Linked DNA regions of Pigmentiphaga sp. H8. The protein of the gene in region 1 binds, or shares a complex with, the protein of each later gene. Links are inferred from orthologs where the notes say so. Each region holds a gene or a part of one and is shown in the gene's direction. Other genes may lie near its edges. The genes, in order: uvrB and EGT29_RS09250.

What was found.
Region 2: the proteins of uvrB (region 1) and EGT29_RS09250 are in contact, whole or in part, in a crystal structure (PDB 7EGT), measured with the Thermus thermophilus proteins. The link is inferred for Pigmentiphaga sp. H8 from one-to-one orthologs. Residues at the interface, in WP_096411307.1 of Thermus thermophilus: Glu23, Leu25, Arg26, Asp27, Gly28, Glu29, Arg30, Phe31, Arg55, Glu326, Asp327, Phe328, Glu379, Ser382, Gln383, His398, Gly400, Arg401; in WP_096412145.1 of Thermus thermophilus: His654, Arg656, Phe657, Gln666, Asp668, Glu669, Lys680, Arg681, Leu682, Ser683, Lys685, Tyr686, Ala687.

What each region holds. Positions count from the first base shown.
Region 1 is NZ_CP033966.1:2,661,943-2,668,743, forward strand. Bases 521-3,449 are described here. They hold uvrB (excinuclease ABC subunit UvrB), read left to right. Parts: upstream 521-869; coding sequence 870-3,029; downstream 3,030-3,449. Other genes in these bases: EGT29_RS12670 (amino acid aminotransferase), read right to left, coding at 521-719; EGT29_RS12680 (low molecular weight protein-tyrosine-phosphatase), read left to right, coding at 3,279-3,449. Outside these bases: more of EGT29_RS12670, read right to left, coding at 1-520; more of EGT29_RS12680, read left to right, coding at 3,450-3,770; EGT29_RS12685 (Rrf2 family transcriptional regulator), read left to right, coding at 4,011-4,514; EGT29_RS12690 (IscS subfamily cysteine desulfurase), read left to right, coding at 4,547-5,758; Fe-S cluster assembly scaffold IscU, read left to right, coding at 5,774-6,160; iron-sulfur cluster assembly protein IscA, read left to right, coding at 6,170-6,493; Fe-S protein assembly co-chaperone HscB, read left to right, coding at 6,493-6,801. UniProt on the Escherichia coli protein: The UvrABC repair system catalyzes the recognition and processing of DNA lesions. A damage recognition complex composed of 2 UvrA and 2 UvrB subunits scans DNA for abnormalities.
Region 2 is NZ_CP033966.1:1,952,015-1,960,771, forward strand. The notes cover bases 3,244-6,210. They hold EGT29_RS09250 (UvrD-helicase domain-containing protein), read left to right. Parts: upstream 3,244-3,566; coding sequence 3,567-5,855; downstream 5,856-6,210. Other genes in these bases: leuS (leucine--tRNA ligase), read right to left, coding at 3,244-3,385; infA (translation initiation factor IF-1), read right to left, coding at 5,938-6,207. In the rest of the region: LPS assembly lipoprotein LptE, read right to left, coding at 1-515; more of leuS, read right to left, coding at 725-3,243; EGT29_RS09260 (cold-shock protein), read right to left, coding at 6,497-6,700; EGT29_RS09265 (BPSS1780 family membrane protein), read right to left, coding at 6,948-7,733; EGT29_RS09270 (homoserine kinase), read right to left, coding at 7,811-8,757. UniProt on the Escherichia coli protein: A helicase with DNA-dependent ATPase activity. Unwinds DNA duplexes with 3'-5' polarity. Translocates on single-stranded DNA with 3'-5' polarity. Initiates unwinding more efficiently from a nicked substrate than double-stranded DNA.

The sequences.
Region 1 (6,801 bases):
GTCAGTTCGGCGTCGGCGAACTGGCGCACGGCCGTGGCATCGGCGTCGATGCCGTCGCCGAAGCCCTGGTAGGCGATGTCCAGGAAGGGGATGAGCTGGCGCGCCTTGACGACCTCGACCACCTTGGTCCACTGGTCGGCGGTCAGGTCCACGCCGGTGGGGTTGTGGCAGCAGGCATGCAGTACGACCACCGTGCCGGCGGGGTAGCTTTCCAGCGCCGCGATCATGCCGGCGAAGTTCACGCCATGCGTGGCCGCGTCGTAATAGGGGTAGTTCACGACCTCGAAGCCGGCGTATTCGAACAGCGCGCGGTGGTTTTCCCAGCTCGGGTCGCTGATGGCGACCTTGGCCTGGGGAACCAGCCGCTTCAGGAAGTCGGCGCCGATCTTCAGCGCGCCGGTGCCGCCCAGGCTCTGGGCCGTCAGGACCCGGCCCGCGGCGATCAGCGGGGAATCGGCGCCCAGCAGCAGTTCCTGCACCGCGCGGTTATAGCCCGGCAGGCCTTCGATGGGCAGGTAGCCGCGCGCCGCGGCGGCGTCGATACGCGCCTGCTCGGCCTTGCGCACCGCTTTCAGGAGGGGAATCCGGCCTTCGTCGTTGTAGTACACGCCCACGCCGAGATTGACCTTGTTGCTGCGGGTATCGGCGTTGAATTGTTCGGTAAGGCCCAGGATGGGGTCGCGAGGGGCCAGTTCTACGGCGGCGAAGAGCGAAGTCATGAAAAGCGTCCGTTAAGCGCGCGGGGTTGAAGGAAGAAATGGTGCGGAGGATAATGGCAGGTTGCTTTCTGTAATGCGAATCGCATCGGGGTCCCGGAACTCTGGGACCCTTTCGCTGCCGAAGTTTTCCTGATGAAACAAGAGTCTAGCATGCAGACTACGCCTTCCGAAGGGTTGCACGAAGGGTTGCACGACGCCGCCGGCCTGGTGGCGGCCGCGGCCGACGCGCAAGGGTTCGAGCCCCGTTTCGTCACCTACGACGGCAGTCCGTTCCAGCTCTACCAGCCTTATCCGCCCGCCGGCGACCAGCCGACCGCCATCGGGCAGTTGTGCGAAGGCATCGAAGACGGCCTGATGTACCAGACCCTGCTGGGCGTGACCGGCTCGGGCAAGACCTACACCATGGCCAACGTGATCGCCCGCATGGGCCGGCCGGCCATCGTGCTGGCGCCCAACAAGACCCTGGCCGCCCAGCTTTATGCCGAGATGCGGGAGTTCTTCCCGCGCAACGCGATCGAGTACTTCGTCTCGTACTACGACTATTACCAGCCCGAAGCCTACGTGCCGACGCGCGATCTCTTCATCGAGAAGGACTCGTCCATCAACGAGCACATCGAGCAGATGCGCCTGTCGGCCACCAAGAGCCTGCTGGAACGCCGCGACACCATCATCGTGGCCAGCGTCTCGTGTATCTACGGTATCGGCAACCCCGACGACTACCACGACATGGTGATGATGCTGCGCACCGGCGACCGCGTCGGGCAGCGCGACATCATCGCCCGCCTGGTGGCCATGCAATACACGCGCAACGACACGGAGTTCATGCGCGGCACGTTCCGGGTCCGGGGGGAACTGATCGATGTCTTCCCGGCCGAGCATGCCGAACTGGCCCTGCGCATCACGCTGTTCGACGACGAGGTCGAGACGCTGGAACTGTTCGATCCGCTGACCGGCAAGGTGCGGCAGAAGGTGCTGCGGTTCGCGGTCTACCCGGGTTCGCACTACGTGACGCCGCGCGCCACCGTGCTGCGCGCGATCGACACCATCAAGCAGGAGCTGCGCGAGCGCTCCCGCCACTTCGTCGACAACGGCCAGCTGGTCGAGGCCCAGCGCCTGGAGCAGCGCACCCGCTTCGACCTCGAAATGCTGCAGGAACTGGGGTTTTGCAAGGGCATCGAGAACTACTCGCGCCACCTGTCCGGCGCCAAGCCGGGCGATCCGCCGCCGACGCTGGTGGACTACCTGCCGCACGACGCCCTGATGATCATCGACGAAAGCCACGTCACGGTGGGGCAGATCGGCGCCATGTACAAGGGCGACCGCTCGCGCAAGGAAACCCTGGTGAACTATGGGTTTCGCCTGCCGTCCGCGATGGACAACCGGCCGCTGAAGTTCGAGGAATTCGAGTCCAAGATGCGCCAGACCATCTTCGTCTCGGCCACCCCGGCGGACTATGAAAAGACGCATGCCGATGCCGTGGTCGAGCAGGTGGTGCGGCCGACCGGCCTGGTCGATCCGGTGGTCGAGATCCGGCCCGCGCTGAACCAGGTGGACGACGTGCTGGGCGAGATCCACGAGCGGGTGGCGCGCAACGACCGCGTGCTGATCACCACGCTGACCAAGCGCATGGCCGAGGACCTGACGGACTTCCTGACCGACCATGGGGTGAAGGTGCGCTACCTGCACTCGGACATCGATACGGTCGAGCGCGTGGAAATCCTGCGCGACCTGCGCCTGGGCACGTTCGACGTGCTGGTCGGCATCAACCTGCTGCGCGAGGGGCTGGACATTCCCGAGGTGTCGCTGGTGGCCATCCTGGACGCGGACAAGGAAGGCTTCCTGCGGTCCGAGCGCAGCCTGATCCAGACCATAGGGCGGGCGGCGCGCAATCTGAACGGCAAGGCCATCCTGTATGCCGACCGAATGACCGACTCGATGCGGCGCGCGCTGGACGAAACCACCCGCCGCCGCGAGAAACAGTTGCTCTTCAACGAGGAACGGGGCATCGTCCCGCAAGGGGTCAAGAAGGAAGTACGCGACCTGATCGATGGCGTCTATGCGCCTTCGGACGGGATGGACGGCGGCGACTCGCTCGAGGCAGCCCGTTTCGAGGCCATGGGCGAGAAGCAGATCGCCAGGGAGATCAAGAAACTGGAGAAGGCCATGCTGGAGTACGCCCGCAACCTGGAGTTCGAAAAGGCGGCGCAGGCCCGCGACCAGTTGCTGGCGCTCAAGCAGAAAGTGTTCGGGGCGGGCGGGCAGCAGGCCGACGAGGATGCGCTGAACGCGACCGGGCCGACGCGAGGATGAACGGAGCCGCCGCCGCGGCGGCAAACTTGTGCATCGCGAGATAGTTGCGCACCGAAATGGTGCCTGAAGGCTGGCGGAAGGGGATGCACCCGTGGAACCGCTCTTGTGCGCAACGCATCCCGATAGTGATCATTCTCTAAAGCTTTAAAGGTAACGTACTGATTCTAAAGAGGTTTTTAAAGCACCATATTTTCATGTGCTTATAAAAAAAGCTTGAACTATCCGGGGTTTTCCCGCACACTTCTGGACATGATGACCAAGGTACTGTTTGTGTGCATGGGCAACATCTGTCGCTCGCCGAGCGCAGAGGGCGTGTTTCGCCGCTTGGTGAAGGACGCCGGTCTTTCCGACGTTGTCCGTATAGAATCGGCCGGGACGCACGCCTTCCATATAGGCGAGCCGCCCGATGCCCGTATGCAGGCTGCCGCCCGCAAGCGTGGCTATGACATCAGCGAAATCCGCGCGCGCCAGATCCGCGTCGACGATTTCCGCGAATTCGACATGATCCTCGCGATGGACTGGGACAACCTGTCCTTGCTGCAACAGCAGGCTCCCAAGCAGTACCAGCACAAGCTGATGCTGCTGATGCGCTTCGCCAACGAATACGAGGAAGCCACCGTTCCCGATCCGTACTACGGGGGGCCGGAAGGGTTCGCCAAGGTGCTCGACTATATCGAGGACGCCTGCCAGGGCCTGCTGGAAGTCGTGCGCAAGCGCGCCACCCAGTACCAGGCGGCCTGATTCCGGCTGTCGTTTCATTCTGTTCCCCTTACAGGCCCGGATCGCGTCCGGGCCTTGTTTTGCCGGCGGCGGCCCCGTCGCCCGGTCCGGGTGGAGGTTCCCGCCCGAAAATTTCTGCGCCGCAGCATTCCTCCCCTCCGTAATTTCCCGAACTAATCCCTAGAAAAACATTCGGGAATTGGCTATACTTGAGCAAATCGTTAAGGATTTGCTCCCGCCGGTTCACCTCAGGGGTTTCGAATGCGACTCACCACGAAAGGACGCTTCGCCGTCACTGCCATGATCGATCTGGCGCTGCGCCAGCACAGCGGGCCGGTCACCCTGTCCGCCATCAGCCAGCGCCAGAACATTTCGCTGTCCTATCTGGAGCAGCTGTTCGGCAAGCTGCGCCGGCACGAACTGGTCGACAGCATGCGTGGTCCGGGCGGCGGCTATTCGCTGGCCAAGCTGGCCCGGCACGTCACCGTGGCCGACATCATCTTCGCGGTCGACGAACCGCTGGACGCCACCGATTGCGGCGGCAAGCAGGACTGCTCGCGCGGCAACGACGGCAAGGCCGGCAAGTGCATGACGCACGAACTGTGGTCCACGCTCAATCGCAAGATGGTCGAGTACCTCGATTCCGTGTCCCTGCAGGACCTGGTCGACCAGCAACGCATGCGCGAGTTGCAGGAAGCCAACGCCGCCAAGTCGGTGCTGATGGACCGCCGCTCGGGCGCTCCCGAATCCACCGCGACGGCCTGAGCGCCGGCGCAGCAACACGAGGGTTGGATGTCATGATCAAAACGCCGGTTTATCTCGATTACTCGGCGACCACGCCGGTGGATCCGCGCGTGGTCGACGCCATGGTGCCCTGGTTGTACGAGCAGTTCGGCAACCCGGCTTCGCGCAGCCACGCCTACGGCTGGGATGCCGAGCGGGCCGTCGAAATCGCCCGCCAGCAGGTGGCCGACCTGGTGAACGCCGATCCGCGCGAAATCGTGTGGACCTCGGGCGCCACCGAATCCGACAACCTGGCGATCAAGGGCGCCGCGCATTTCTATGCCGAGCGCGGCAAGCACATCATCACGGTCAAGACCGAGCACAAGGCGGTGCTGGACACCTGCCGCGAGCTGGAGCGGGAAGGCTTCGAGGTCACCTACCTGGACGTGCAGGAAAACGGCCTGCTCGACCTGGAGGCCTTCAGGGCGGCGATCCGCCCCGACACCATCCTGGCCTCGGTGATGTACGTCAACAACGAGATCGGTGTCATCCAGGACATCGAGAAGCTGGGCGAGATCTGCCGCGAGAAGCGGGTGATCTTCCACGTCGACGCGGCCCAGGCCACCGGCAAGGTCGTCATCGACCTGGCCACGCTGAAGGTCGACCTGATGTCCTTCTGCGCGCACAAGATGTGCGGCCCCAAGGGCATCGGCGCCCTGTACGTGCGGCGCAAGCCGCGGGTGCGCATCGAGGCGCAGATGCACGGCGGCGGCCACGAGCGCGGCATGCGCTCGGGCACGCTGGCCACGCACCAGATCGTCGGCATGGGCGAAGCTTTCCGCCTGGCCAAGGAAGAGATGGCGACCGAGAACGAGCGCGTGCGCATGCTGCGCGACCGCCTGTGGGCGGGCCTGTCGACGATGGACGAGGTCTACCTGAACGGCGACATGGAGCAGCGCATCCCGCACAACCTGAACGTCAGCTTCAACTATGTCGAGGGCGAGTCCCTGATCATGGCGGTCAAGGAGCTGGCGGTGTCCAGCGGCTCGGCCTGCACCTCGGCCAGCCTGGAGCCTTCGTACGTGCTGCGCGCCCTGGGCCGCAGCGACGAGCTGGCGCACAGCTCCATCCGCTTCACCCTCGGCCGTTTCACGACGGAAGAGGAAATCGACTTCACCGTCCAGCTGATCCGCGGCAAGGTCGACAAGCTGCGCGAAATGTCCCCGCTGTGGGAAATGGTCAAGGACGGCATCGACATCAACACGGTGCAGTGGGCTGCACACTGAACCAGGAGAAAAAACATGGCCTATAGCGAAAAAGTCATCGATCACTACGAGAACCCCCGCAACGTCGGCTCTTTCGAGAAGGGTGACGACTCCGTGGGAACGGGCATGGTGGGCGCACCGGCCTGTGGCGACGTGATGAAGCTGCAGATCAAGGTCAACGAGCAGGGCGTCATCGAGGACGCGCGCTTCAAGACCTACGGTTGCGGTTCGGCCATCGCCTCCAGTTCGCTGGTGACCGAGTGGGTCAAGGGCAAGACCCTGGACCAGGCGCTCGATATCCGCAACACGCATATCGCCCAGGAACTGGCGCTGCCCCCGGTCAAGATCCACTGCTCGATCCTGGCCGAGGATGCCATCAAGGCGGCCGTGAACGACTATCGTGCCAAGCACGGAAACAGCTAAGAGGAAGCCATGTCGGTAACGTTGACCGAACGCGCCGCGCGCCACGTCAGCCGCTACCTCCAGAAACGGGGGAAGGGCATAGGCCTGAGGCTGGGCGTGCGCACCACCGGGTGCTCGGGCCTGGCCTACAAGCTCGAGTACGTGGACGAGGCCCAGGCCGAGGACCAGGTGTTCGAGAGCCAGGGCGTGAAGGTGTACATCGATCCCAAGAGCCTGCCGTACCTGGCGGGCACCGAGCTCGACTACGCGCGCGAGGGGCTCAACGAGGGCTTCAAGTTCAACAATCCGAACGAAAAGGCATCCTGCGGCTGCGGTGAGTCTTTCACCGTCTGATGCAGCACGATCCCGATCACTTCGAGCTGCTGGGCCTCGCGCCCGGCTTTGCCGTCGACCGCGATGCGCTGGACCGGGCCTGGCGCGAGGTCCAGGCGCGGGTCCATCCGGACCGCCATGCGGCGGGCTCGGCCCAGGAAAAGCGCGTGGCCATGCAGTGGGCCTCGCGCGCGAACGAGGCCTACCGGGTGCTGCGCGCGCCGCTGTCCCGGGCGCGCTACCTGTGCGAGCGGGCGGGTGTCGATCTTCAGGTCGAGACCAACACGGCGATGACCCCGGCCTTCCTGATGCAGCAGATGGAGTGGCGG
Region 2 (8,757 bases), 710 kb from region 1 along the record:
GCGGCCATGCGGCGCAGCACCTGCTGCACGGTTTCGTTCTGCATGTCGCGATACAGCAGGTTGGCTTCGGAGTCCTTGGCCAGGGTGTTCGCGTCGCTGAAAGTCAGGTCGCGCTTGAGTGCGATGGTCGTGGGCGGGATGTAGTCCTGGCCCTTGCCGTCGTGGACGCGGAAGGCGAACAGATAGCGCAACTCGAATTCGCGCACGCGGCCCGAGGCGTCCAGCGACAGGATGCTGCGCTCGCGCGTTTCCTGCAGGATCTGCAACTGCGCTTCCGCGGTCTTGGGATCCTCGACGATGCGCGTATTGGTCGTGTTGCGCACGTAGCGGCGCAACTGCGCGCCAAGCTCGGAGGTATCGGCAGCGCCGATGTAGAGCGTGGAGAAGGGCAGGTCGGCCGTGCCCCGCAGCGCGAAGCCGCAGCCCGCCAGAAGTGCCAGCCCGCCGCTTGCCGCGGCTTGCAGCAGCACACGGCGTCGCATATCAGCAGAGGACGAAGAGGACAACGGTTTCATGCCAGTTTCCAAATCAAGACTTCACCAACGAAGCCCGTTGAGTTTCCCCAGGATGCGGTGGATCCGGCTCTGCCGGTCCACCCGCATCGCCCCTGGGACCCGGCGCCGGGCCGCCCCAAGACGGGCCCCGGCCCCCTTGGGGGGCTGCCGCGTAGCGGCTGGGGGCTCACCATGCCAGGCGCGCGTCAGCGCGTACGGGGGGCCTGCCTTCAGCCCACCACGTTGACGAGTTTGCCAGGGACAACGATAACGCGTTTGGGGGGACGTCCTTCCAGGAACCGGCCCACGGCTTCATGCGCGACGGCCAGGGCTTCGATGGCGGCCTTGTCGGCGCTGCTGGGCACCGACAGCGAACCGCGCAGCTTGCCATTCACCTGCAGCATCAGCTCGACCTCGTCGGTCACGAGCGCGGCTTCGTCCAGCTGCGGCCAGGGCGCGTCCAGCAGGTCGCCATGGGCCTGGCCGTAGCCCAGGTCGAGCCAGGCCTGCCAGGTCAGGTGCGGCACGATGGGGTAGAGCACCGACAGCAGGATGCGCGTGCCTTCGGCCAGCGCGGCGTCGCCGGTCTCGCCGTCGAGCTTGGCATCCTCCAGCGTGTTCAGCAGCTTCATGCTGGCCGAGACCACGGTGTTGTACTGGATGCGCTGGTAGTCGTAGTCGGCCTGCTTCAGGATGGCATGGACGTCGCGGCGCAGCAGCTTGACGGCCTGGCTGGCGGACGACCAGTCGGCCGGCGCGGGACGGCCCAGCGCCGCCTGGATGCGTTCGCGGTTCGCGTGGCAGAAGGACCACAGGCGGCGCAGGAAGCGATGCGCGCCGTCCACGCCTGAACCCGACCACTCCAGGGTCTGTTCGGGCGGGCTCGCGAACATCACGAACAGCCGCGCCGTGTCGGCCCCCTGGGTGTCGATCAGCGATTGCGGGTCGACGCCGTTGTTCTTGGACTTGGACATCGTGCCCACGCCGCCGTAGTCCACCGGCGAGCCGTCGGCCTTGAGCTTGGCGCCGACGATGGCGCCCTTGGCGTCGTAGAGGTTCTCGACCTCGTCGGGCCAGAAGTATTCGATGCCGCCTTTCTCGTTCCTGCGCGAATAGATGTGGTTGAGCACCATGCCCTGGGTCAGCAGCTTGACGAAGGGTTCGCCGAACTTGACCAGGCCCATGTCGCGCATCACCTTGGTCCAGAAGCGGGCGTACAACAGGTGCAGCACGGCGTGCTCGATGCCGCCGATGTACTGGTCCATCGGCATCCAGTAATCGTTGCGCTCGTCGACCATCGCGGCGTCGTTGCCCGGCGAGGTATAGCGCATGAAGTACCAGGACGAGTCCACGAAGGTGTCCATGGTGTCGGTCTCGCGCCGGGCGGGCTTGCCGCACTGCGGGCAGACGCACTTCAGGAACGATTCGCTCTTGGCCAGCGGGTTGCCGCTACCGTCCGGGATCAGGTCCTCGGGCAGCACGACCGGCAGGTCTTTCTCGGGCACCGGCACGGGGCCGCAGGCCTCGCAGTGGATGATGGGGATGGGCGTGCCCCAGTAGCGCTGGCGCGAAACGCCCCAGTCGCGCAGGCGGAAGGTGGTGCGCTTCTCGCCCAGTCCCTTGGCCGCGAGGTCGGCCGCGATGGCATCGACGGCGGCCTGGTGGCCCAGGCCGTCGTACTTGCCGGAATTCACCGTACGGGCCACCTGCTTGTCGCCGTACCATTCCTGCCAGGCGTCGGTGGAGAAGGCCTGGCCCTCGGCTTCGATGACCTGCTTGATGGGCAGGCCGTATTTCCTGGCGAACGCGAAGTCGCGTTCGTCGTGGGCGGGAACGCCCATGACGGCGCCGTCGCCGTAGCTCATCAGCACGTAGTTGCCGACCCAGACCGGCACGGCTTCGCCCGTGAGCGGATGCACCACGGTCAGGCCGGTCGGCAGGCCTTCCTTGTCGCGCGTGGCCAGCTCGGCCTCGGTCACGCCGCCCTTGCGGCATTCCTCGATGAAGGCGGCCAGGGCGGGGTCCTTGGCGGCGGCATGCAGGGCCAGGGGGTGTTCGGGCGCGACGGCGCAGAAGGTGACGCCCATGATGGTGTCGGCGCGCGTCGTGAAGACGTACATGCGGCCGTCCTGGATCAGCTGGCCGGCGGCGTCGCGGATGTCATGGGTGAAGGCGAAACGCGTGCCCTCGCTCTTGCCTATCCAGTGCTCCTGCATCAGGCGCACGCGCTCGGGCCAGCCGGTCAGGTTGTTCTTGACCTCGTCCAGCAGTTCCTCGGCGTAGTCGGTGATGCGCAGGTAGTAGCCGGGAATCTCGCGCTTTTCCACCAGCGCGCCCGAGCGCCAGCCGCGTCCGTCGATGACCTGTTCGTTGGCCAGCACGGTCTGGTCCACCGGGTCCCAGTTCACCACCTGGGTCTTGCGGTAGGCCACGCCCTTTTCCAGCATCTTCAGGAACAGCCACTGGTTCCACTTGTAGTACCCGGGATCGCAGGCGGCCATCTCGCGCGACCAGTCGATGCCCAGCCCCATCGCCTTCATCTGCTTCTTCATGTAGGCGATGTTGTCGTAGGTCCATTTCGCCGGCGGCACCTTGGACTTGATGGCGGCGTTCTCGGCCGGCATGCCGAAGGCGTCCCAGCCCATGGGCATCAGGACGTTGTAGCCCTTCATGCGCAACTGCCGGTACATGGCGTCGTTGATCGTGTAGTTGCGCACGTGGCCCATGTGCAGCTTGCCGCTGGGGTAGGGCAGCATCGAGCAGGCGTAGAACTTGGGCTTTTCCGAGCCGTCGGCGTTCTTCGCGTGTTCTACCGTCAGGTAGGCGTTGGTCGCTTCCCAGTGCTTCTGGGCAGCGGATTCGATGTCGTTGGGAGCGTAGCGTTCCTGCATGGGTTCCGGGCTGGTCTCTAAGGTATTCTGGCGCGGCGATGACGCCCATGGCCGCGGGCCTGGGCCGGCTCGCGCGGGGCGGCCGACCGGCTAAACCCCTCATTATAGGAGCAGGCGGGGCTCTCCTGGGCCAGCGATGCTAGACTGCCTGCCGCACTCTCTCATTCCAGCCTTCCGCGCCATGTCCCTGCTCGACAACCTCAACGCCCCCCAGCACGCCGCCGTCACGATCGAACCCCGCCACGCCCTGGTGCTGGCCGGCGCCGGCAGCGGCAAGACACGGGTGTTGACCACGCGCATGGCCTGGCTGATCCAGACCGGCCAGGTCAGCCCGCACGGGCTGATGGCCGTCACTTTCACCAACAAGGCTGCGCGCGAGATGCTGACCCGTATCAGCGCGCTGCTGCCCATCAATACCCGCGGCATGTGGATAGGCACCTTCCACGGCCTGTGCAACCGGATGCTGCGCGCGCACTACCGGGATGCCGGGCTGCCCCAGACCTTCCAGATCCTGGACACGGCCGACCAGTTGTCGGCCATCAAGCGGCTGCTCAAGGGCGCGGGCGTGGACGACGAGAAATATCCGCCGCGCCAGTTGCAGCACTTCATCAACGCCGCCAAGGAAGAGGGCCTGCGCCACACCGAGGTCGAGGCGTACGACAGCTTCAACCGGCAGATGGTGGAGCTCTACGGCATGTACGACGCCCAGTGCCAGCGCGAGGGCGTGGTCGACTTCCCCGAGCTGCTGCTGCGCTGCTACGAGCTGCTGACCCACAACGCGCCCATCCGCGAGCACTACCAGCACCGCTTCCGCCACATCCTGGTGGACGAGTTCCAGGATACCAACCGGCTCCAGTACCGCTGGCTCAAGCTGCTGGCGGGCGGCGGCGCGGCCCTGTTCGCCGTGGGCGACGACGACCAGTCCATCTACGCCTTCCGTGGCGCCAACGTGGGCAACATGGCGGAGTTCGAGCGCGAATACGCCCACGAGCGGGTCATCCGGCTCGAGCAGAACTACCGGTCGCACGGCCACATCCTGGACGCGGCCAACACGCTGATCCGCAACAACTCCGGCCGCCTGGGCAAGAACCTGTGGACCGACCAGGGACACGGCGAACCCATCCGCGTCTACGAGGCGCTGTCCGATGCCCAGGAAGCCCAGTGGGTGATCGAGGAAATCCGCTCGCTGGTGGGCGAGGGCAGGCTGCGCCGCGAGGTCGCCATCCTGTACCGCAGCAACGCCCAATCGCGGGTGCTGGAGCATGCGCTGTTCTCGTCGGGCATTCCCTACAAGGTCTACGGCGGCCTGCGCTTCTTCGAGCGCCAGGAGGTCAAGCACGCGCTGGCCTATCTGCGCCTGATGGAAAATCCGCACGACGACACGGCCTGGATGCGGGTGGTGAATTTCCCGGCGCGGGGCATAGGCGCCCGCACGCTGGAGCAGCAGGCCGACATCGCGCGCCTGCACAATTGCAGCCTGTATTCGGCGGTGAGCCAGGTGCCGGGCCGGGGTGGCAACAACCTGGCGCAGTTCGCGAGCCTGATCGACCGCATGCGTTTCGAGACGCAGAACCTGCCGCTGCACGAGATCGTGGACCACGTGATCGATGCCAGCGGCCTGATCCAGCACTATCTGCAGGAAAAGGAAGGCGCCGAACGCATCGAGAACCTGCGGGAACTGGTCAACGCGGCGGCGGCCTTCGCCGCCGAGGACGGCTACGGGCTGGCCGATGCCGGCGCGCTGGCGCAGACCCTGCCCGAGTCCGGCGTCGAGCTGCCGTCTCCGCTGGCGGCCTTCCTGTCGCACGCGGCGCTGGAAGCGGGCGACAACCAGGCGAGCGAGGGGCAGGACGCGGTCCAGCTCATGACGGTGCACGCGGCCAAGGGCCTGGAGTTCGAGGCCGTCTTCATCACCGGGCTGGAGGAAGGGTTGTTCCCGCACGAGAACAGCGTCCTGGAGCAATCCGGGCTGGAAGAGGAGCGGCGGCTGATGTACGTGGCGGTGACGCGCGCCCGCGAGCGCCTGTACCTGAGCTTCTCGCAGACGCGCATGCTGCATGGCCAGACCCGCTACAACATGCGGTCGCGGTTCCTGAGCGAGGTGCCCGAGGAATCGCTGAAGTGGCTGACGCCTCGCGACGGCCGGGCCAAGGCGGTGGATACCGCCGGCGGCTGGGGGCGCGCCGCCTGGGGCGAGGGCTCCGAGCGCGGCAGCTTTTCGCGGCCGGCCAAGGACGCCCCCTACGTGGGTTCGTCCGAGGGCTATTCGAGCCGCCGCACGTCGGACGCCGGGGTCGAGGTCAACGGCCGCATCTTCAAGGTAGGCCAGAGCGTGGCGCATCCGAAGTTCGGCGAAGGCGTCATCGTCAGCCTCATGGGCAGCGGCCAGGACGCCCAGGTCCAGGTCAATTTCGGCGGCGTGGGCACCAAGACGCTGGCGCTCGCCATGGCCAAGCTCGATCCGGCCTGAGCGGCCCCAGCCCTGGCGGCCGACGGCGTTGTGGGTGGGCAGGTCCGCCCAAATCTTGTAGCGGAACGCCTGCCGCAGCAGGTCAGTTACGGCGCTGGGGGCGGCGCAGGCCGGGCGCGGGCGACGGGCCGTCCTTGTGCCGGAAGCTGATGCGTCCCTTGGTCAGGTCGTACGGAGACAGTTCCATCGTGACGCGGTCACCGGCCAGGATACGGATGCGGTGCTTGCGCATCTTTCCGGATGCGTAGGCGGCAACCTCCATGCCGTTTTCCAGCGTGACGCGAAAGCTGGTCGCGGGCAGCACCTCGGCAACGATGCCTTCCATTTCGATCAGTTCTTCCTTATTCGCCATGGTCAATTCCTCCTGTACATGCGAATGCATAAATGCGAGCTTCGGCCACGGCGGGGCCATGGCATGCGGCAAGGTGGCGCGAGGCGCCAGCGATGACGGGGAAGTTCGCGGTGAAACGCCGGAGCCGTTGCGAGGCCGGGGCGTAGTGGCTGCCGCCTGGGGTTTGGGTTTGCCGTGTCGTGGAAGCTTGGGAGGCTTCCCGGGGGTGGCTCCTGGCAGGAGCTTGTCTTCCAGGCAAAAACAAAAAACCCCCGCAAGCGGGGGTTTTGGCGGATAAGCTGATTATAGCTTATACAGGCTGGATGTTGGAAGCCTGGCGACCCTTGGGGCCGACGGTGACTTCGAAACGAACCTTCTGGTTTTCCTGCAGGGTCTTGAATCCGTCGACACGGATTTCGGAGAAGTGGGCGAACAGGTCGTCGCCGCCCGAGTCAGCCGTGATGAAGCCAAAACCCTTGGCGTCGTTGAACCATTTGACGGTACCGGTTTCCATGGTGTTTATCCTTGAAATGAAAAAACCAAACGAATGTAAGCAAGACAATCAAGGATGGAGACCATGAACAACCGTACCGCAGTGGTAAGCGATTTTGTGCAGCAACTCGTACTCTTGAAAATCATGCCCCGCCGTTATACGGGCTATCTTTGGACCCGTCAACCGCGTTTGCCGGATTGAACCGGAAAATGCCGGCGCTGTGGGCGAAGTCCCGGGTTTTCACTGAGAAAATCGCCCGTGAAATCCCTCACGAACCATTGCCGAAACCGGGTGCGGGGGGCGCTCCGAATACGCTGGTGTAAGTAGGATAGAAACTGCAATACAGCACCGCGGCGGCGACGAAATTGAAAGGCATTTGAATCAGCCCGGAAACCGTCGGCGACAAACCGACGGTTTCGAGCAGGCCGCCGCCCAGTTCCAGGGCCAGGACCACGAGCAGCCAGGTCGCGCCGTACATCAGGAATGCCCCCTTGTTGCGCCAGCAGGCGATGCCGGAAAAAAACAGGGCCTTGCGGATGCCCAGCCGGTGCCAGGCCACCAGCGCCGGCGCGTGCCAGAACAATCCCGCGATGATGACGTAGAGGATGCCGAACAGGGCGATGGGCGCGCGCATGGCGGCCAGCACGCCGCCGACGTCGTCCGACGACAGGCCGGACATCGCTTCGCTCAGGCCATCGGCGAAAGGCAGGAAGGCGACCAGGCCCCCGACCAGCACGGCGGCCACGTACAGGGCGCCCATCGCCAGCAGCTTCTTGAACAGGCCCGGCGCCTTGAGCACCAGGAACAGGCGCAAGGGCAGCACCGTGCGGCCCTGTTCGATGGCGCGGCAGGCCTCCAGGGTCATGACCGTGATCGCCGGCATGCCGACCACGAACAGCAGGGGGCCGATGGGGGCGAGGATGCTGGCCACCAGGACCATGAAACCCACGGTCAGGGCCCAGGTGAACATCGCCATGGGCTGCAGTCGAAACAGGGCGAGTCCGTCGCGCACCCATTGCCAGCCGGCGCGGGGAGCCAGGGAGGCGGCTTGCATCAGCGGCCCTCCTGCGGATGCGGGATGCGTGCGTGGGTCCTCGTCGGCGCGTGCCGGTAGGAAAGATGTGTCATGGCTCAGGGAAGCGGAAAAATATCGCCGTCGCGCCGCAGGCGCAGGATGCGTTCGAAATGGGTGGGGTCGTGCGGCGTCAGGGTTTGCGCCGGGCGCGGCAGGTGGAAGTCGCGCAGCCGGGACATCCAGAAACGCAGCGCGGCTGATCGCAGTATGGTGCGCCACGCGTCGCGTTCGCCATCGGTCAGCGGCCGCACCTGGTCATAGGCGCCTAGCATCGCCTGGGCAAGCTCGGGCCGGAATTCGCCGCTGGCGTGGGTTATGCACCAGTCGTTGACGCAGACCGCCAGATCGAACAGCCAGGTGTCGCAGCCGGCGAAGTAGAAATCGATGAAGCCGCCCAGTACCGGCGCTTCGCGCGTGCCGGCGAACAGGACGTTGTCGCGGAACAGGTCGCAGTGCGCCGGGCCCCGCGGCAGCGCGCGGCAGGCGTCGGTCTGGGCGAACGCCGTCTGGACCTCCACTTCGTCGCGCAGCAGGGCGGCGGCGGCCGGGTCCAGGTAGGGGGTGACGACGGGCGCGGTCTCGCGCCACCAGTCCAGCCCGAGCAGGTTGGGCTGCATCGCCGGGAAGTCGCGCCCGGCCAGGTGCATGCGGGCCAGCGTGGCGCCGACCTGTTCGCAATGGGCGGGCAGGGGCGACATCTCGCACTTGCCCGGCAGCAGGGTGGCGATGGTGCAGGGCTTGCCGTTCAACTCGGCCAGCCGGCGTGCGTCGTGCGTCGCCTGGGGGTGGGGGACGGGAATCCCGTGTTCGGCCAGGTGCGTCATCAGGTCGATGTAGAACGGCAACTGTTCGCGCGTCAGGCGCTCGAACAGGGTCAGCACGTATTCGCCCTGGCTGGTCGTAAGGAAATAGTTGGTGTTTTCGATGCCGGAAGGGATGCCGCGCAGGGCGCGCAACTCGCCCAGCGAATAGTCGGCAAGCAGAGCGCGGGCATCCGTTTCGG